DNA from 3 places in the Pontibacillus salicampi genome. Region 2 is predicted to be linked to each of the others. Evidence: riboswitches for the same ligand, from Rfam matches in the RefSeq annotation. Region 2 holds a riboswitch; each other region holds the start of a gene.
What was found. Region 2 has a riboswitch for thiamine pyrophosphate ahead of thiC (phosphomethylpyrimidine synthase ThiC). Riboswitches for the same ligand answer to the same signal wherever they lie in the genome.
Positions count from the first base shown of each region.

Region 1: linked by a shared signal. The riboswitch ahead of ACFFGV_RS12560 (thiazole synthase) and the one ahead of thiC (phosphomethylpyrimidine synthase ThiC) in region 2 are both predicted to bind thiamine pyrophosphate.
Region 3: linked by a shared signal. The riboswitch ahead of thiT (energy-coupled thiamine transporter ThiT) and the one ahead of thiC (phosphomethylpyrimidine synthase ThiC) in region 2 are both predicted to bind thiamine pyrophosphate.

Region 1 is NZ_JBHLTP010000011.1:75,073-82,129, forward strand. Features, by position in the region: gene ACFFGV_RS12540 (MoeB/ThiF family adenylyltransferase) at 1-154, opposite strand, end outside; gene thiS (sulfur carrier protein ThiS) at 154-357, opposite strand; gene ACFFGV_RS12550 (thiamine phosphate synthase) at 354-950, opposite strand; gene thiH (2-iminoacetate synthase ThiH) at 971-2,074, opposite strand; gene ACFFGV_RS12560 (thiazole synthase) at 2,090-2,851, opposite strand; TPP riboswitch at 2,943-3,044, opposite strand; gene ACFFGV_RS12565 (trimeric intracellular cation channel family protein) at 3,109-3,720, opposite strand; gene ACFFGV_RS12570 (cell wall-binding repeat-containing protein) at 3,988-5,376, shown strand; gene ACFFGV_RS12575 (5'-3' exonuclease) at 5,438-6,307, opposite strand; gene ACFFGV_RS12580 (CAP domain-containing protein) at 6,553-7,057, opposite strand, start outside.
Region 2 is NZ_JBHLTP010000003.1:701,716-708,772, reverse strand. Features, by position in the region: gene ACFFGV_RS05020 (NAD(P)/FAD-dependent oxidoreductase) at 1-200, shown strand, start outside; gene ACFFGV_RS05015 (hypothetical protein) at 552-1,007, opposite strand; TPP riboswitch at 1,313-1,427, shown strand; gene thiC (phosphomethylpyrimidine synthase ThiC) at 1,566-3,350, shown strand; gene ACFFGV_RS05005 (serine protease) at 3,379-3,546, shown strand; gene ACFFGV_RS05000 (NAD(P)H-dependent oxidoreductase) at 3,820-4,371, opposite strand; gene eutH (ethanolamine utilization protein EutH) at 5,058-6,134, opposite strand; gene ACFFGV_RS04990 (HAD-IIB family hydrolase) at 6,347-7,057, opposite strand, start outside.
Region 3 is NZ_JBHLTP010000011.1:15,366-22,422, forward strand. Features, by position in the region: gene ACFFGV_RS12240 (ATP-binding protein) at 1-2,126, opposite strand, end outside; gene ACFFGV_RS12245 (acrylyl-CoA reductase family protein) at 2,361-3,350, opposite strand; gene ACFFGV_RS12250 (DUF3951 domain-containing protein) at 3,491-3,718, shown strand; gene ACFFGV_RS12255 (hypothetical protein) at 3,767-3,907, shown strand; gene ACFFGV_RS12260 (PadR family transcriptional regulator) at 4,077-4,409, shown strand; gene ACFFGV_RS12265 (DUF1129 family protein) at 4,406-5,086, shown strand; gene thiT (energy-coupled thiamine transporter ThiT) at 5,210-5,800, opposite strand; TPP riboswitch at 5,945-6,045, opposite strand; gene ACFFGV_RS12275 (MFS transporter) at 6,552-7,057, shown strand, end outside.

The DNA of each region.
Region 1 (7,057 bases), on a different contig from region 2:
GACCAATTCCCGCTCTAACTAAAGCCTCGGCCGAAGCTGCTCCTAATGCCCCTGCGCCAATTATGAGTACAGTTTTATCTTGAATAAGCTGCTGCCCCTTCGTACCGATGGGCTCAAATCGTTCCTGTCTTGAATACCGTTCTGACTCCATCATCAGCCACCTCCAACAAAATGAACTAATTCAAATTCATCACCATGTTGAATAGCTGCCGTTGCATATTGCTCTTTAGGAATAATCGCCTTATTCCACTCGACAATAACTGGCTTGTCCTCTAATGCATAAAAGGTTAGTAGATGTGTGATGGTCTCTATATTATAAGGAAGTTCCACGTTTTTTCCATTCACCTGTATCGTCATGAAAACCACCCCTCCCGTAGTTGTTTAGCTGCTTCTTTCGCGTCCTCAGAGTCCCAAAGAAAAGACATGGCGGCAGCCCCAGCTGCTCCTTTCCTCATTACCTGTGCTATGTTATCCGGAGTGATGCCTCCGATTGCTATCACTGGTATATCAACCATCTCATTTATTATTTGAAAGGTTTCCAATCCTCTTGGGGAAACTCCCTCTTTCGATGTGGAGTGGAACACATGCCCAAAGAAAAGATAATCGGCGCCTTCTCTTTCTGCATCCATTGCTCCTCTTGGGGAATGGACGGATTTCCCTGCCCTCAACCCTTTAAAAAAAGCAGGAACAACTGCTGGACTCAGGCCAGTTTCTCCTAAGTGAACGCCTCCAATACCTGTTACATACGCTACATCAACTCGATCGTTTATCACTAATCGGTCAGCAGGAACACCATTTTCTAATAATGTTTCAATCCAATAAACAAGCTCTCTTGCTGTGCGCTGCTTCTCTCTGACATGAATATAATCTACATAAGGATAGATCTCTATTGCCTTATCCACAAATTCTTTCATACTCATGGAACCGTTTGATAATGCATGTAATTCCAACTATCTCATCCTTCTTATTATTAAATAATTTGCCAATCTTTCATGACAGGCTGATATCCTTTTGTTCTAAGCAATTGTTGAATTTCATTTACACTACGCTCATCAGAGATTTCAAACTGACTTTGATTTTCATTAGGCTCAGAATAACCACCTACTTCTGTAGAAGAGGCAGCAGACATCTTAGTAACTCCTAGCGGAATTAATTCATCACGGAGTTTGGGATGCTCTCTCGTGGAAATGGTAATGCCTGCAGTTGGAATGAACAGTCTAGTTGCCAGCATTGCCTGTACCATATTCTTATCTGATACCTCTACTGCCGGCTCAAAGCTTCCAACATTTGGCTTTATGCGAGGAAAGGATACACCTATTTCTGTCTCCATATAGTTATGCTTTAGATAACTTGCGTGCATCCCTGTGATAAATACTTCTCTTCTCCAATCATCAAGACCTAATAACGCACCTATGTTCACATTCCGCATTCCGGCTTGGCATCCTCTTTCGGGGGTGTCGAGACGGTATTTATAGTTTCGCTTAGGTCCCTTCACATGGATATCACGGTAAATTTCTTCATTATACACTTCCTGATACACAGTCAATCCATCTATACCGCTTTCCACTAGCTCCTCATATTCATCTGTGTTAAGCGGCTGTATTTCAATCCCTACAGAGGAAAAATATTGCTTTAACACCTTCATGCTTTCTTTCAAATATTCCACGGAGGAATGTTTCCTTGACTCTCCCGTCAAGAGAATAATTTCTTCAATGCCCATATCTGAAATAACACGAGCTTCCTGATCAATTTCCTCCATGGTCAGCTTACGGCGAGGAAAGACATTATCGATACTAAAGCTACAGTATTTACATGTGTTAACACAATAGTCTGACAAATATAATGGTAAAAACAATTTCATTGTTTTACCAAAATGCTGTATCGTTTTTTGATGTGCTGCCTGAGCCATCTCCTCTAAATAACCTTCTGCAGCCTTGGAGAGCAATACAAAGAAATCATGTTCATCCAATCGTTGTTTTCTTAGTACATGCTCTACATCACTTGCTGATACCTGTTCCATTCGGGAAGAGAAAGGAATTTCCTTTATTTGCTGTACTTTTTCATAAAAACTCATGGAATCCCCCTTACATTATGTGGTTAAAAATCCTGTTAACGGTGAGGACGCATTTGCTGATTTTGATGTCGCTCCCAAACCAGATTCGTATGCAATACGTCCTGCTTTTACTGCTAAATCAAATGCTTTCGCCATATCTACAGGAGAGGCGGCAGTTGCTATGGCAGTATTAACAAGAACTGCATCTGCCCCCATTTCCATTGCTTCACTTGCCTCTGACGGCTTCCCTATACCGGCGTCCACAATGATAGGTACATCAATCTGTTCCATAATGATTGAAATCATTTCCTTCATTCGAATCCCTCTATTCGATCCAATTGGAGAACCTAGCGGCATTACAGCACTAGCTCCAGCCTCTTCCATTCGCTTGGCAGCCATTAAATCCGGACTCATATAAGGCAATACAACGAAGCCTTCCTCCACAAGTATTCTAGTTGCTTTAATCGTTTCTTCATTGTCTGGTAATAAATAGGTTTGGTCAGAAATCACCTCTATTTTTACCCAGTTCCCCATACCACTAGCCCGACTTAGCCTTGCTATTCTCACTGCCTCCTCTGCGGTTCTTGCACCAGATGTATTCGGCATAAGCTGAACACCCTCTGGTATATCATTTAATATATATTGATCATTACCGCGAAGATCCACCCGCCTAAGGGCAACCGTTACAATCTCTGATCCTGATTGCTCAATGGCTTCTTTCATTTCTTTATGATCCTTAAATTTTCCTGTACCAGTCAAAAGGCGATTAGAAAACGTTTGTCCAGCTATCGTTAACATGGAATCCTCTCCTTTTTGTTCATAAAAAAAGCTCATCCTTTGGAGGATGAGCTTTGGATAGACGATATGCATTGCACTGTACTGTCCATGTGACGTTAGTCACGCGCTTCCCTCCGTTGGTCTTAACCAATTCAGGTTCAAAGGGTCGGATTGAGTCCTCTCAGCCATCATCGTGGCGCCCCTAGCTTGCTTTATGAAATTAAGTAATTTAAGCTTACAAACTAAAGTTAACAAAAAATGGTTTCGCTGTAAACCTATTATAATCGATATAAATCACGAAAACGCAAATGCCAATTTAAATGAAATGATAATAACCGCAAGACAATAATGGCTACAAATAAAGTGTACAACTGCACTGTACTCGTATAATCAATTATTCCAAACCCAATCAGAGCACCTGTTATCAATGCCCATACCGCATAAATTTCAGTATGTAACACCATGGGGCGTCTTTGCGCTAAAATATCACGTGTTACTCCTCCTCCTACCCCGGTAAGAATAGCAGAGAACATTACGGCTCCTAAAGGCAATTCGTGATTCATAGCAAAGATTGCTCCCTGAATTGCAAAGGCGGATAACCCAAATGCATCAAGGTATAAATTCCATCTATTCCAGAACATCACCCAGCTCTTTGGGAAGAAATACACAATCATGATAGTCCCAAAGGCTACGTAGAGAAAAATTCCCTGCTCCCAAATATGGATAACATCTTCTTGTAAAAATAAATTCCGTGCAATTCCTCCGGCGAAGGGAGTAGCAACACCAAGTATAATGACACCAAATATATCATATCGTTCACTCATTGCAACGATTGCACCACTGAAAGCAAAGGCTGCTACTGCTATGAAGTTTAATAAGTCCCAAGCCATTTAACATCTTTCCTCTTTTTATCCAAATACAAATCATTCTCTATTTTAGCATACATCAACGATATTACACGGATTTTCCCCAATGAAATGGCAAAGCACGAATAAGGTATATCATTAATATTGGAATAGCTCTCCTTTCCTCTATTCAGTCTCAAAGCTTCATCCTCCCAGACTATGGTTGGGCACCTTTATTCCCATAGTAAAGCGGAATAGATTATGCTACCGTTAAATTGAAAAAATTTTGTCGAAAAAGGTGGTAGCGTTAACGTGAAAAAAACTATTCTGTTTCTACTCATCGGTATGATAGGCAGCTTTATTATTTCCTCTCCCTCTTCTTTGGCTGCAAATGAATTGAACACGTATGAAAGAGTAAATGGAACAGATCGATACAAAACAGCTATCGCAATATCTAAACAAGGCTGGCCTAATGGGCTTACTAATCAGGACAACTCTGTTATCTTAGCAAGGAGCGACAATCCAGCGGACGCCCTTGCATCTGCCAGTCTCTCAGGCGTTAAGGACGCGCCTATTTTATTAACCTCAACCTCAAATCTTCCCTCCTCGGTACAAGAGGAAATGAAAAGACTAAACGCGAAAAAAGTGTATGTGTTAGGAGGACCAAATGCCATTAGCCAAAGTGTTATCAATCAGTTGGAAAAAATGGGATTGACCACAACTCGTGTTGCTGGAGATGATCGATTTGAAACGGCTAAAGCAATCCATAAAGCAAGTGGTCTTAAAAACAGCACAAAGGCAATTGTGGCTAATGGATTTACTATCGCAGACGCTCTATCGGCATCTAGTCATTCTGCAATAGAAGAAACACCTATATACCTAACGAGGAATAACAGACTTCCTTCCTCATTATCTTCATCTGTCCAAGATGTTACTATTTATGGAGGTCCTGGAGTTATTAGTAATGAGCTGCAAAATCAAATGGAACAATCTGGAATTGACACCACTCGACTATCTGGAAATGACCGCTTTGAAACGAATATAGACGCAGCAAAGCATCTCTCTTCCACAGCTAATAAGATGTTATTCGTAAGAGGTATTTCTACGAATAGTAATACGGAAGATTACCCAGACGCTGTCGCAGCCTCCGGTTTGGCAAATCGCTTAAAAGCCCAAGTCATACTAGTACATCCTAGCAAGGATATGAAAGCAACTGAACATTACATATCCAACAAAGAGATATCTGGGTTCGTACTCGGAGGGGAGAATGCTCTACCTGAACGAGCATTGACCAATATGTATTTGTTGAAGAAAAATGGTTCTATTAGTCAAGAAGCAAAACAGGTGTTGGAGTTAACCAACAAAGAACGTACAAAAAGAGGACTTTCAAAACTGGACATCGATCCATACCTTACCCAGGTTGCACAAGAAAAATCAACCGATATGAAGCGTAACAAATACTTTAAGCATACAAGTCCAACGTATGGAACACCATTTGAAATGATCCAATCATTTGGAATTAACACTAGCGCTTCAGCAGAGAATATTGGGTTAGGATATCCAAGCCCAGAAGACATGGTAAACGGTTGGATGAATAGTGAAGGCCATCGCAGGAATATCCTTAATGAGAATTACACCCATATTGGGATTGGTTACTTAGATCCTGGCCACTATTGGACACAAATGTTTATCCAAAAATAACTTTACAAGTACCAACACTAAACATGGAAAAGCGCTATGTTCTGACACATAGCGCTTTTTATTAACTAATCATATCATGTAATTTTCCAAGTTCTACTTCCTTAAATTTCTCCATCATTAATGCTCTGTCAATGGTTAGTAACGCTTCGTCTAAGCCACATGTAACATCTGCTTCACAATATATTCTTGCCAATTGGTGAGAAAGACGTAAATTTTCCATATCCCGTTCAATTTTTTCTCGCTGGCTTTTCGTTACATTATCCAGATTATCTAGTAACCCTTCAATTGTACCGTGGGCTTGTAACAGCTTTAATGCTGTTTTTTCTCCAATCCCCTTTACTCCAGGATAATTATCACTGCTGTCCCCCATCAATGCTTTTAAATCAATCATCTGCTCCGGGGTAATACCTTTTTCTTCCGTGAATGTCTCTGCCGTGTATTCAGCATAATTCCCATAGCCCTTTTTCAATAATACAACCGAAACATTTTCCGTTAACAGTTGAAGTATATCCTGATCTCCCGTCAGTATTACTACCTCTGCATCTTCGCGTAAATTAGATGTCAGTGTGCCGATACAATCGTCTGCCTCGTATCCTTTTAAGCCTACATTTGGAATATTCAAAGAAGAGGTTACTTCTTTAACCAAGTCAAATTGAGGTATTAATTCCGTAGGGGGAGCATCGCGGTTTGCTTTGTAATCAGGAAACATTTCCGTACGGAACGTCGAGCTCCCCATATCCCAACAGCAAATCACATGACTTGGTTGATAATGATTCATGGCAGTAAATAAGTGCCTGACAAATCCATGAACAGCGTTTGTTGGTACCCCTTTACTATTTATTCGAAAATAACCACTCATTGCCGTTGAGAAATAAGCACGAAACAATAACGCCATTCCATCCACCAGCATGACTTTATTTTTATCCATCATCACGACTCCTTTATCACTCTACATGGATACTATTATAACAAAACGTCTGATTTAATACAGTCAAAGCTAATTGGAACATTTATGCAGGACGTTTCTGTTTTCACCCATTTATTTGTATTAATGATTTGGTATGCTGACCTATAATTTCTCAATATGTATGATGGAGAAATACTGATATAAATACCAACTGGTCAGTTACTCAAAAAAAGTGATACACCTGCTTACGATGCATCACCTTGAGCTTTTTATTTTTGAATAAACATTTGTGTCCAGTATATTCCCATATCTCCACCGCGTTCTACACCAATTCCAATATGGGTTACTTTATTGTTTAAAATGTTTTTGCGGTGTCCTGCGCTATTCATCCAGCCCTTTACAACTTTCTCAGGAGTCTTCTGCCCTGCTGCAATATTTTCTGCTGCCGTTTTATATTCAATTCCGAAGTTATCCATCATCTCGAATGGGCTGCCATAGGTTGGTGAATTGTGCGAGAAGTACCCGTTGTTTACCATATCTTCTGATTTCTTTTGAGCAACGTTTGTTAATTCATCAAACGCTTTTACTTTTGGCAAACCTTTTTTCTCGCGTTCCTTGTTTGTTAAATCCACAACCTGCTGTTTAAAGTTCTTATTCTCACTAGTTTCCTCGGGAGCTTTACCATCACTAGATGGTGCTTCTCCTCTTTCAGCTTGAGGCTGTTGCTGCTCATTTCCACCTTGTTGCTGCTGTTGCTGTTGCCCGTTGTTTCCA
Region 2 (7,057 bases):
GTTTATACGGAGCTGGTGATATTTTATATCATGAGGGGAAATTAAATTTAATTGCAGGTGCTTTTCAAGACGCAGCTAATGCAGTAAACAGGGCGAAGCGTTTTATTCAGCCGGACGCTGCTGCTAATGGAATGGTCTCCTCCCACAATGACATGTTCAAGGAGCGGAATAAGCAGCTCATTCAAGAGCTGGTACAATAACCAACCACCAACAGGGGAAGATTTCCTGTTGGTTTTTTATGTGTCCTTAGCTTGTGTATGAACAGATACCTACTACACCTATTTCATATGCTATTTTGATTTGACTCGCTTATATAATAAAGGGACTTAGTACCGGTACCTAGTCCCTTTTATTATTGGAGTCTCAATCTTTATCTAACTGCTTATATTTTATTCGTGAATATATTACAATAATCAAACTAAGAACAAAGATGATAACCACGATCCATGTAGTTACTATTCCCTCAAACAAGAATAAAGAAGCCAAATTTACAGCTAGCAACAGTATAAAAAGCCAATCCAGTTTTGCCAGAAATTTCTTTTGTGAATTATTCATTCGAGTATCCAAGAACATGCACCTGCATTTCTAAACGTTTTGTAAGCAGAAGAACATTTTGTAACAAATGTTCTTGCTCCTCCAGCAGCTTTTAATGCTGACTTCAGCTTAACTATTTTAGCTGGGGTTAAGTTGATAACTGCTGCTGTTCCTAATGCTCCTGCACAAGTCGCTACCTTCCCCCAACTTGCTTGTGCTTGTACAGTGTATGTAATAGATTTAGATTGTTCAGATGGAAGATCTAATCCGGTATATTCCTCAATCCATTTTTTACGTTCTTCCCTACCAGAATAAATAATATTATCTGGCATATTTTCAATTGCACTTAATACGTTCACAGTGTCCTCATCAATTATGGTGTGTCCTTGTACTTGTGCATTTGCTCCTTGCGGAAGTACAAAAGCTATTGCTATGGCAACCATAAGCACAGAACTTAACCATTTTTTCCTCAACTAGCTTCTTCCTTTCCAAAATTGAATTTTTTTACACATATTTGAAGCTATCACTCTATCATTATAGCGTCAATCTGAAATGATAAAATTGGTAGTATAGTTCAGTATAAAAAAGCGTGTAGAGATCTTCACCTTTTATAATGAAAGAATAGTTGCAGCGACATGAAATAAATCTAGTATTTGTGAGGCTCCTTATCAGGAAAGGAAAAGAAGTCGTGTATTTTTCCATTCACAACATCCATTTGCTTAGAAATGGTATTTAGTGAAATATCCCTATTCCTAATTCCTGCAGGAAAATATATACTATAGACAACTAGGGGAGTCCGATGAGTCGGGCTGAGAGAGAGACGCGTGGAAGTTTCTTGACCCTTTGGACCTGATCTGGATCATGCCAGCGTAGGGAAGTTAGTCATAAACAGCATCTTGGAATGCAATATAACTTCTACATACATCTGCCGGGTCCCTATGGAATAGGACCCGGCTTTTTATGTACTTTCAACTCTTTAAGGTTGTTCTGGATCTCGTCCTTCCCATCTATAAGAAGGAGAGATGAAGAATATGGTTAAACAAAGCGTAAATGAAAAGAACATGACGATTATGTCCAGTTTTTCTGGAAGTAAAAAAGTGTATGTACAAGGATCTCAAGCTGATATTCAGGTACCAATGAGAGAAATACAGCTATCCCCTACTACTGGCTCATTTGGGGAAGAGGATAATCCTCCTCTCCGAGTGTATGATAGCAGCGGTCCCTACACAGATGAAGACTTTCGTATAGATATTACAAAGGGTCTGCCTCCGCTTCGAAGCGGTTGGATTGATGAGCGAGGAGATGTAGAACAATATCAAGGAAGAGTTATGCTTCCAGAGGATAATGGGTATAAACACATGGCAGATCCTCGGATAGACCATATGGCATTCCCAAATCAAAACGATAAGCCTAAGAAAGCTAAAGAAGGTCAACGGATTACCCAGCTTTCTTATGCAAAGAGGGGTATAGTTACAAAAGAAATGGAATTTGTAGCAATACGAGAGCAGAGAGATCCTGAATTTGTACGAGAAGAAATTGCAAAAGGACGTGCTATTATTCCTTCTAATATCAATCACCCAGAAATAGAACCTATGATTATCGGCAGGCATTTTCACGTAAAGGTGAATGCTAATATAGGAAATTCTGCGGTTACCTCCTCTATAGAAGAAGAAGTAGAAAAGATGACATGGGCTACCCGATGGGGGGCAGATACCATTATGGATTTATCAACCGGAAAAGATATCCACAAGACAAGAGAATGGATTATACGAAATTCCGCTGTCCCTGTTGGAACCGTCCCTATTTATCAGGCACTGGAGAAGGTGAATGGAGTTGCAGAAGACTTAACATGGGAAATCGTCAGGGACACGTTAATTGAGCAAGCTGAGCAAGGAGTGGATTATTTTACTATACATGCCGGTGTATTACTTTCCTACGTCCCGCTAACTGCCAGCCGCTTAACCGGAATTGTGTCACGAGGTGGTTCTATAATGGCTCAGTGGTGTTTATATCACCATGAGGAGAACTTCTTATACACTCATTTTGACGAAATATGCGATATCATGAAAACCTATGACGTATCCTTCTCACTTGGAGATGGTTTGCGACCTGGCTCCATAGCAGATGCCAACGATGAAGCTCAGTTCAAGGAACTCGAAACCCTTGGAGAATTAACAAAAAAAGCATGGGAGCACGATGTACAAGTAATGGTCGAAGGCCCAGGACATGTTCCTATGCACCTTATTAAAGAGAACATGGACAAACAACTGGAAATATGTGAAGAAGCACCCTTTTATACTCTCGGCCCCTTAACAACAGATATCGCGCCAGGCTATGACCACATCACCTCGGCTATAGGGGCGGCGATGATTGGCTGGTATGGGACCGCTATGCTTTGTTATGTTACTCCCAAAGAACACCTTGGCTTACCAAATAAAGACGATGTCCGTGAAGGAGTGATCACATATAAAATTGCTGCTCATGCTGCTGATTTAGCAAAAGGCCATCCTAGTGCTCAATTAAGAGACAATGCCCTTTCTAAATCTCGCTTCGAATTTCGCTGGAGAGATCAATTTCATTTAGCACTAGACCCAGATAGAGCGTTGGAATACCATGATGAAACATTACCAGCCGAAGGTGCAAAGACAGCTCACTTCTGCTCCATGTGCGGTCCAAAGTTTTGCAGTATGAGAATTTCACAGGATATAAGGAATTACACAAAGGAACAACAGCTTGCTACAGATGAAGCAATATCAAAGGGAATGAAAGAAAAAGCAGCTGAGTTCCAAAGATCTGGCGGTTCTATATACCAGTAATTCTTATTACATGGAAGGAGCACGGAATATGAAAGCACAAGACATAACGGAAGAAATTGCACAGTTGAAAATTCACATAAATGCATTAGAGAAACAACTTCACCAGCTACAAGAAGAATGTGAGCACGAATATATTCCATCTGCTCACCATGAGCAATGTATGAAGTGCCATAAGGTAAATACGTTATATTACTAATTGGATCATTTTTATTATGAACTATACAGGTAAACCACAGAATCACGAGATGCCAATCCTAACAGATTGGCAATTTCCTTGTTGGGGGTGTAAAAGACTGCCATGTTCAACAAAGGAGGGGTTGGAATTGGTGACATCAGAATTGTTCGTTAAGGGTTTATCTGATTAGCATGCTAAAACGCTTGGAATTGGCTTCAAGCGTTTTAGCATTTTATAAACCTTCCTATCTCACCTTGAGCTTAGTAACTATGAATGACATTTCTGCACTTGTACTTAGTCCTCGAAGACTTCATTGAAATGGTTCTTTATTTGATTTTTATATTGCGGTACATCAGTTGATTTGACAACATCATGAACGGAAAATGTCGGAAGGGGGTTCATCCCTACGTACTGATTCATTTTATGAAGATGATAAATAGCTTCATCCAATGAATTCCCTTCATAGAATGCATCATAGTTATTAAATATAGATGCTGGAGCATTCCATGTTAAAGAGAACATGTATTGCTTTTCAGTCAATAGCCCTCCATGACCATATCGTGTTGATCCCGTAAAGAAAATGTTATCCATGAACACTCTATCAATATAACCTTTAAACTTCCCTGGAATGCTAAACCAATAGATAGGTGTCTGCATGATGACTACATCTGCCCACTTCCACTTTTCTAATTCATCATCCACGTTGTACCCCTCATCTACAATCGTTGTGTTGACTTCGTACTTGGAAGATAATACCTTATGCCACTCCTGAAAAAGTGTATGGTTTAACTCTCCTTTGGATTTATTATACGCTTCATGACCATTAATAAGTAAAATATGCTTCATTACTCTTCTCCCCTTTCCTTTATTCGACTCATATTGTATCTTTATCTATCTCATTAATGAAAGCGCTGCAATTATTACTTGTATGTACCTAAGGAACTTCCAAGTACGTATAGGTGGTCTATTGTTTTTACTATAATATGGCAAAATTTAAGGATAATTTTACTGAATGGATGTGAACGTAGTACAAATTAACATCTACATAGACTTTACAAAAAAGGAGATATATCCTAGGGAAAATGAGCTTATTTCCCTACCTATATCGATTTGAGATTCTTATCCACGTTCACGAAGGAGATTCATCTTCCCTCAAAAGTAAATATACAAATATAGAAGGTTTCCTAATTTTGTTTATAACCTGTGTGCATTTAAAAAACTGGCCTCCATGAACAAAAATATTGTTCGTGATGGCCAGCTTTTTATGGTTATTGGTCTGTTTTCGGATGCTTCTACCGTTTCTACCATAGTAAAGGGGAAAAGTGTCCTAATAGCAACCCTTGCAGTTTTGGCATATCGGCATACTTAACTCCTCCTAAAATATTTAACCACCATACAGTGGGGTCCAAAAGTAGACATGCCTTCATCTCTCTCATCATTGCCCTCTCCCACATCCACAATAGTCAACTAAAGGCTGTATGAACCAAAAACATCACGGCATTCATTCAGAACATATGAACAGCACAACTAATTTAAACCCACTTTCTAGTCACAATAACAGCTAGAACTACAGCACTAATTCCTCCTACTAGCTTCCCAACTATCATTGCAAATACAATGTCTTTATTAACTCCAGCAACAAAACCTAAATGGCTTCCTAATACGAAAGCACCGCTGACAGCAAAAGCAACATTAATGACTTTTCCTCTTGGGTTCATATCCTTTAACAGGGATAACATAGGGATGTTATGAGCCAGGGTTGCCATTAAGCCCGCCGTTGAAACCTCATTCATACCTAATGCATATCCTATTTGTTTTAATGGCTGTTTAAGGAGAAAAGAGATAACCGTAACCATCGGAAAGGCACCTGCAAGAAAAACAGCGATCATCGCTACAATTTCAACCCCTTCAACAAGTGGTGTCATATTAGGGATTATTACTATGCCCGTGAAGGTTTCAACACTAATAGCAGTTAAACCTATAATAGCTACTATGTGAATACCTTTCGCAAAGACAGCAAAACCAGCGATCATTTTATCTGTATAGATAAATAAACCGATAGAAATAAATATGGATAAAATGATGGTAGGAATAAGGTTTTGTATGATTATAAGAATATTTAAATCCGCAACTATTCCACCTATTAAACAACCGACAGGGACAGTTATTAATCCTAATAAAATTCCTTTCGCAAAATACGTATGATCTTCCTTGTCAATAATGCTTAATGCCACAGGAATAGTAAATGCTAAGGTCGGTCCCATCATCGTACCTAAAAAAACCCATGCAAATAGTTCAGCATCCTTCCCCTGTGCCATCTCCGTTGCTAACGAGTACCCCCCCATATCCAGTGCTACTAAAGTGTTAGCAAAGGAGGCCGGATCTGCACCAAACACACTATAAACTGGCGCAACAAATGGGGTTAAGATACTTGCTATAACAGGAGCTAATGATATAATCCCAACCATCGCCAATGTTAACGACCCCATTGTCATAAATCCTTCTGTAAACCTCTCGCCAACCCCCAACTTATTTCCTATTAGCTTGTCCATCGCACCTATACACATAAATAAGATGACAATGTAAACTATTATATCGTTTATTCCCATTGCATGATCTCCCCATTTAACAACCCAAATATCATAGAATTATTTTTCATAAAAAGGAGGATGATGACCATTATTCTTTTTTTGGAGTAGAAAGCAGTTATAAATCACCTTAAAAAATTGCTCTATTATCTTTTTCAGATGTTCACTTCCATTATGAATAGAAATATGAGCTTACTGCTAACTAAAATCACCAACCTGCTTCCATGTTAATTTCAAATATACGTATTTAGTGTATTTAAAATTCCTTCTGCATATTTTCCGATAGAGATATTGGTATGTTGACTTTTTGCTTCTTCGGTTGCATTTTCTACTAAGTACCCATGCCCAACAGAGGTAAGCATAGCTATGTCATTCCCACTATCACCAAAGGCAAAGGATCTATCTCTACTAACTCCGTACTTATCAAGCATAAATTCTACTATTTTATCTTTACCTGTACCTAGAGGAATAAAATCTACGTCGTAACTATGTTCAGGATCACCAGCCATAGGATTACACTTGTTGATATTTACTGATACACCCATTTCCATGGCTTTGCTTCTAATTAGGCCCAAATTATTCTTATCAAGAGCAGGATTTTGTTCGTGATAATAGTAATTTTTTTTGAAGGAGGAACCTCCTAAATTGGTCTGTGATTCTAATAATATGCCATGTTGATTATGAAGCGTTTCCAGTATCTCTTCTATTCTGGAGCTTGAAAAATTGGTATTTTCAAGAATATACTTCCATTCATAGTCTACTGTATTAAAGTTGTCTCGTTCAAAGTATGTAATTTCTGTGCCTAAATTGCTTGCAATGAAATTCGGGAGTAATGTCAGACCTCCTTTTTCCATCTTGGAAAAAACAGATTCAAGACTACTTCCTGTAACCCAACCAAACATTAGTTGTTGATGTCTTGCCTTATCAGATAAATATTCCTCCAG
Region 3 (7,057 bases), on a different contig from region 2:
AACTGAATATCTCTCTTTCTCGCTAATGGATACGTAATGCTTAATACTTCATCAATAACGCTAGAGACCTCTACGGGCTCTATTGAAACGGAAAGCTTTCCAGATTCTATCTTAGCCAAATCCAGTATTTCATTAATTAATGTTAATAGGTGATTACCAGCTTTGATTATTTCCTCCACATTTTCCATTTGGGAGTCATTCAAATTTTCTTCTTCGAATTCTAATAACTGAGCAAAACCCAATATAGCATTCATAGGTGTTCGTAGCTCATGACTCATGCTGGATAAGAATTCAGACTTAGCCTGAGAGGCTCGCTCCGCTTCCTCTTTCGCTTTCCTTAAGGATTCCTGTAACTCTTTTAAACCCGTAATGTCTCGAACCGTTAAGACGTAATGCGTTTCACTCCCCTGTCGATCTTCAATAGGTGAAAGTCGGCCTTGGAACCATCGCTTACCACTTAATGTTGTAATATAGTACTCCATATTTTTAGACTCTCTTGTACGACTCACCTCTTGAATGGTAGACATGAAATGGTTCGAATCCTCTTCTGAAAACACTTCTGGAATGGAGGCCCCCATCAACTCTCTAATAGGTTTGGCTAGTTTCTGCTCATTCCTTGTCCAAATAGATAAATAGCGGCCCTGACTATCAATACGCATAATAATATCATCAATGGAAGAAATAACAGCTCTTAAGTCGGATTCCTTTTCCTTGAGCTCCTGTTGGGCTGCATGAAGTGCTTCATTTGCTTTCCCTAATGTATTCCCCATTGTTGTTATGCTCTTATCAATGTCATCAAGCTCTTCTATTGAATAGGATTGACTCGATTGAAAGTAATTTCCTCTGCCAATGTCATGAACAGTGTTTTTCATATCTAGCAATGGCCGGGAAACCTGATAGCTCATTTTTTTGGAATAGCGAAACAAGAATAGAAAATAACCTAAATAAAAAACAAGCAGCGCTGCAATAAGGAGTGCTCCAATTCTAATTAATGTCTTATTTATATCTGCAATGTTTCCGTATATATGATCCTCTTCAATAACGACGAGAAGCTTCCAGCCCGTTTTAGGCACCGTAGACCAGGCCAGCATTCTTTCTTCCCCGTTAATGGAGGCCTCTAGAAGACCTTGGCTGTTCTCTTTTAAACTTGCAGCATAAGGTTTGGTGGCTTGCAAATTAAACACATTATAGTTACTTGGTTTTAGCGTATTTTTTAATACAGCATGTTGGTAAGTATGTCCCTTTAGTTCCGTTAAGCCAAGAAGCTGTTCGCCTTCCTCCGGTAAAGCTAATAGGGTTCCATCCTCCTCCATTAAAATGCCATAACCCTCCCAGGGAATATCAATATTTAACACATCGTTTACGATAGTGGAGACTTTTATATCAATACCTACTACGCCTTCTAGGAAATTATCATTATAGACAGGTGCAATGGAAGAAGCGATCCAGCCTTGACCAGCTGGATCTAAATAAGCATCAGTCCAAACGACCTCCCCAGAAGGATTATGCTCTTTATCAGCTTGATAGAAAAAATTATAATCTTGAGCTTTCATAGTTGGAGAATATTGATTTTTCACATTAAAGTAAGGGTAAATAACATTTAAGGTATCATATGTATTCATGTAAACACCAGCTGCCAGAGGCTCACTTTCGTAAATATGCTTCATCAAATTTTGTTGTGATAGTATTTGGGCAACCTTGCCAATATCCTTCTTTTTATCTGGCATTGCATTGCTATAGTATACTGCTGCCCCGTCTGAGGATGTATTAGAGGCAGAGTAATATACGCCATTTCCTGCAAATTCTAATCGCTGCTTATCCTCATCAGATAACGAATGCTCCTCCTGCATAGCTTCTTCCATTTCTTTCCGGAATAATTCCGTAACCTCTGAAATGGAACGTACCTTATTGGATATTACTTCACTCTCTGTTGAGGCAAGCTGTTTCAATTCTACCTGGGCTTCTTCTTTTAAATTATGCACAATTGAATTTTTAGACCACTCAAAACTAATGAAATAGAAGGCGATAAACACCAATTCCACAACCAGTAGTGGAACTAACGCTGTCCGAATAAAGGAGCTCCAAATCCATCTTAACAAGGGAGATTTTTCTTTTTGGTTATTCACATCTATGCACCTCCTTTCCTATCTTCATTCTATATAAAAGCAACAAACGCACCTTGCCATTCATTCCACAACATCATAATGATAGTGTGTGATATCTGCTGACTTGGTTGCAAAATGATTCTGCCATAGTAGACATATTAGAAAAAGGGTCAACCAGTTTTCATCTGGTTGACCCTTTTATCTTACTATATTATGATGTTCAATCATACCTGGTGTGTGTTTGTCCGGTATTATCTATTGTTCCATGGAAACAATCGTACGACCGGTCACTTTTCCTTGAAGTATTTGCTCTAATGTAGAAGGAAGCTGTTCTAATGTAATTTCATTTTCTATTGTCGCAAGCTGTTCTGGCTTCAAATCTGTTGCTAGGCGATCCCATACTCGCTTCCTCAGCTCCATTGGGCAATAAACTGAATCAATACCTAGCAGGTCAACTCCACGCAGAATAAATGGCATAACAGTTGTTGGTACCTCGACACCTGCTGTAAGTCCACTTACCGCAACAGCTCCTCCATATTGAATGGAGCCTAAAACAGATGCTAAAGGCTTGCCGCCTACTGGATCCACAGCTGCAGCCCAACGTTGCTTCTGAAGCGGTTTAACCTTTTCTGGAGTAACTTCTTCTCTGCTCAACACAGTTGTTACCCCGAGGGATTTAAGATAGTCTGCCTGTTCAGATTTACCAGTTGCTGCTTCTACTGTAAAACCGCGCTTCACTAACATTGCAACAGCCATACTGCCAACTCCGCCTGTAGCACCCTGTACAAGAACAGGACCATCTTCCGGCGTAAGCCCGTTCTGCTCTAAACGATGAACAGATAACGCCGCAGTAAAGCCTGCAGTACCGAAGGTCATTGCCTCTTTCAACGATAAGTTTTCAGGTAAAGGGACAATCCAGTTACTATTCACTCTTGCATATTCACTAAACCCGCCATCTTGAGCAACACCTAATTCATAGCTTGTAACGATAACCTTCTGGCCTTCATAATAATCAGGATTATCAGAATGTGTTACCGTACCAGCCAAATCAATCCCTGGTACAATAGGATATTCTTTTACTACTTTGGATTTAGGAACAGTAGCCAGTCCATCCTTATAATTGACACTTGAATATACAACTTTGATTGTTACGTCGCCTTCCGGCAAATCAGATTCTGTTCGTTCAACGATTTGTGTATGGGCTTGTTCTTCTTCTTTTGTTACTAATAATGCTTTAAATGACATAAACAATCTCCTTTCTTGTGCAGCTTCATCTTGCACTTGAGGAAATGGTAACATAACACAGAAAAAGATGTCCTCTCTTAAGCATTCGAGGTCCATTTGTATTATAATGGAAATTAATACACTCCCGAAAGGAGCTTTCTATGCTTATCATTACCCTCCTATCCATTTCCTTTCCCTTCCTCATCTTTGTTTTATTACTTTATGGTATGTACAAGGGGCTTATAAAGAAGAGCAATATTACCGCCTATTATACCCCTTTCGATGAAATTACAGGGCAATCCTATAACAGTTTTCAAGATGAACAAGAAATGGAAGAGGAAGAGGACAATCAAGAGGGAGAAGAAATAAACAAACTGCCCCATGTATGAGCTCTCCCTTTTGGTATAACCTATATACCAAAAGGAGGGGATTTCTTCATGAATCAGCATACGGAACGGCAAGATTATCATCCAGCAGCACTTTCCGCTGACATGCTGGAAGAAATAAGAACACTGGAACACAAACTTCGATCTCAATCTGACGAAGAAATTATTCTTATTGCTTATTCTCAAGACTGAACCACCTGTATAAAGGTGAAGTACTGGTTATCTAAGGCTCCTATTATAAGGGGCTTTTTTGTTTGTACAGCTACACAGACTCCATATCACAAACTATCTTGCTTTACCAATTAGTGTGGTATATACTTAACTATATGGTATTACAAGATAGTTTGAAAGGAATGAAAATTTGTCGCTTCGAAGTCAATTACTAAAAGGCATATTAGAAGGGTGTATACTATCCATTATTTCCCACGAAGAGGTGTATGGATATGAATTGTCTGTCAAACTTCAAAGCTTCGGACTGTCGGACGTAAGCGAGGGGTCTATCTACCCAGTCCTTTTACGCTTACAGAAGGCCAAGCTTATAAGTGGAGAAATGCGCACTTCCCCTTCAGGCCCAAAACGGAAATATTATCACATTACAGAGGAAGGAGAAAATACTTTAATTCAATTTAAGAAGGAATGGGAAAGCATTAAGCTTCCTGTGGAACAAATCATCAAGGGGAGGGACGGAGATTGAACGCCAAAGAGTTAATTAAGGAAAATAACCATAAGCGCAAGCTACTAACAGAAAACAATGAACAATATTACGAAAAAATGCTCATATATATTCGTACCCAACTATTTCTCTCGGAGGAACAAAGTGAAGAACTACTAATGGAATTATTAGAGCATTTACTCGAGGCTCAGCATCATGGAAAAACTGCAGAAGAAGTTTTTGGAGACAATCCAAAAGCTTATGCAAGGGAATTAGTCCAGCAGCTTCCTAAAGAAACTAAATCCAGCCTGTTTATATTCATTGGGTTTATCTTCGTTCAATTTATAGGCTGGATGGCACTAGGACATGGTGGTATCTCAGTCATTTTAGGGTTCTTTTCAGACCTTGGGACAACTACTATACATCTCGGAAGCGGTGCAGTACAAATTATCGTGGATGTCATTGCGTCCATTCTCGTTATTGCTTTTGTGTTAAAATTACTTAGGGATTCCATGTTTAAGAAGGTAAGCAAATGGATAGAGTTTATCATCATATGGATGTTACTTCTTTTTCTCTTTTCCATATACATTTTTTCAGATAAGCTGATACCTGCATTCGGAGCTACCTTTGAAGTTCACGGCATCCTCTTCTTCATCTTTGGTCTTATCATAATTGCTGGAAGTAAACGATTTGATACAAAGTTTCGGTTAACTAAATAAAGCACATAAAAGAGCAGACTCCTGCATCATAACGGCCTGCTCTTTTTCAAGCTCAACTCTTTGAAAAGCGTGGTAACTGTTATTTCAGAGCTGAGCCTCTTTTTATTAGTATATACCTACAATTTATACAGAGTTTAAAGCCTGTTTGTTTCCAAAATATATAAGGCGAGGTTGCTTATATATGACAAAACTCAAAATAAGAGAGCTGATTATAAAGGAAGGTGTCATATACCCAAGATTGTACGTCAGAGAGTATAGCCAAACAGGCACCCCTTCTGGTGCATAGGAGGCAAAAAAGACAATTCCGCCAATATAATGGCTGAAGAATCGCAGGATACTGCCTAATAAGGCCCCACTTGTTACATACGCCGTAATTTTTGCCGCGTTGCCCTCCTTCATGGAGTCCTGGACGTTCTTAGCAAAAATACCTGCTAAACCAACCACGGTAAACGCTAGTGGGTAGTCCATGATATATTGGACCGGGTGCACGATAAACGGCTGAATAAGTGAATTGATCAAGCCAATGAGCAAGCCTGTTAAGAGTCCACCTTTCAGACCCCACCGAAATGCCATAAAAAAGATTGGCACCATGGCAAATGAAATGGACCCTCCCTGAACCCAAAGTGGAACCGATAGATAAGGCAGGCTAAGAACAGCACCAATAGCAGCAAACATCGCTACTTCCACTAGAAATAAAATCCGACGATTTCTCATTTCACATCTCCCCTTTACTATTCTTCAAATATTGTGTGCAGATTAGCTCTGCTATTTCTTTCCTCACAGTTCAAAAGAAAAGAAAACACAAAAAAAGCAATGCAAGGGAGAGCTTTGAGATGGGTATCCTTTGTGCATTGCGTGCCATCACGAAAGCCACATCCCTACGTTAGAATTAACTAACAGGTTCAGAGGGTCAGAACGAATCGTTCACTCTCAGCCATCAGGCTCCCCTTGTGGTTTCTTACGTCTGCTTCTTTTGTAATATCTATTATAAGGAAAGCGTTATAATCTTTCAAGCTATGAAATAAATAGAAAATTCGTAGCAGATGTATCCCATTTCTTATTTGCGAAAATATATCGTCATACAGCCCATAAAAACAGCCTTACTCGCTTTTGTTTTCCTGAAGAGCGTGTTGCCACCCTAAACTGACAGGTATATAGAACTATAATACGAAACATTTTCCTATTCTCTATTTATAGGTACCGTTACTATGTCTTCTTCTTTTGCAAACTGGAGTGATTCAGGTTTTGCTATAATAAGGTTAAGCCTTACTAAGAGTGACGTTACTCTTAACCAGTTTCTTAAGATTTGCTTCCCCTTCGAAACCTTTGTCTTAACGACAAAGGTTTTTTTCTGTGTCCAAAAGTTGTATGACTTTACAAATATACACCTTCTTCTATAATATTGTTTCTTGTTGCATATAGACCACTTACAGACATGTTCTATTGACTGGAAAGGAGAAGGCCTATGAATACCAAACCTTCTATTTGGACCAAAAGCTTTATTAGTATCGCCTGTACAAACTTCTTCTTGTTTCTAACCTTTTACGCTCTGCTAACCACGCTCCCAATATACGTAACGGATACTTTAGGCTGCAGCGAATCAGAAGCCGGTCTAATTGTTACCGTCTTTCTATTAGCCGCTATTCTCACGCGTCCCTTCTCTGGTAAATTGTTAGAAATTGGTGGAAAGAGAAAGATGCTGTTCATTAGTTTAGTCCTATTTACCCTTTGTTCCTTTATATATATATGGACGGACTCTTTTCTGTTATTACTTACCTTACGATTCATTCACGGTATATGGTTTGCTATCGCCACAACTGCAACTGGTGCTATTGCAGCAGATATTATTCCAGCTGAACGCCGTGGGGAGGGACTTGGTTATTTCGCCATGTCTATGAATTTGGCAGTGGTAGCCGGTCCCTTTCTCGCCCTAACTCTCTTAAATTGGTTATCATTTCCCATACTATTTAC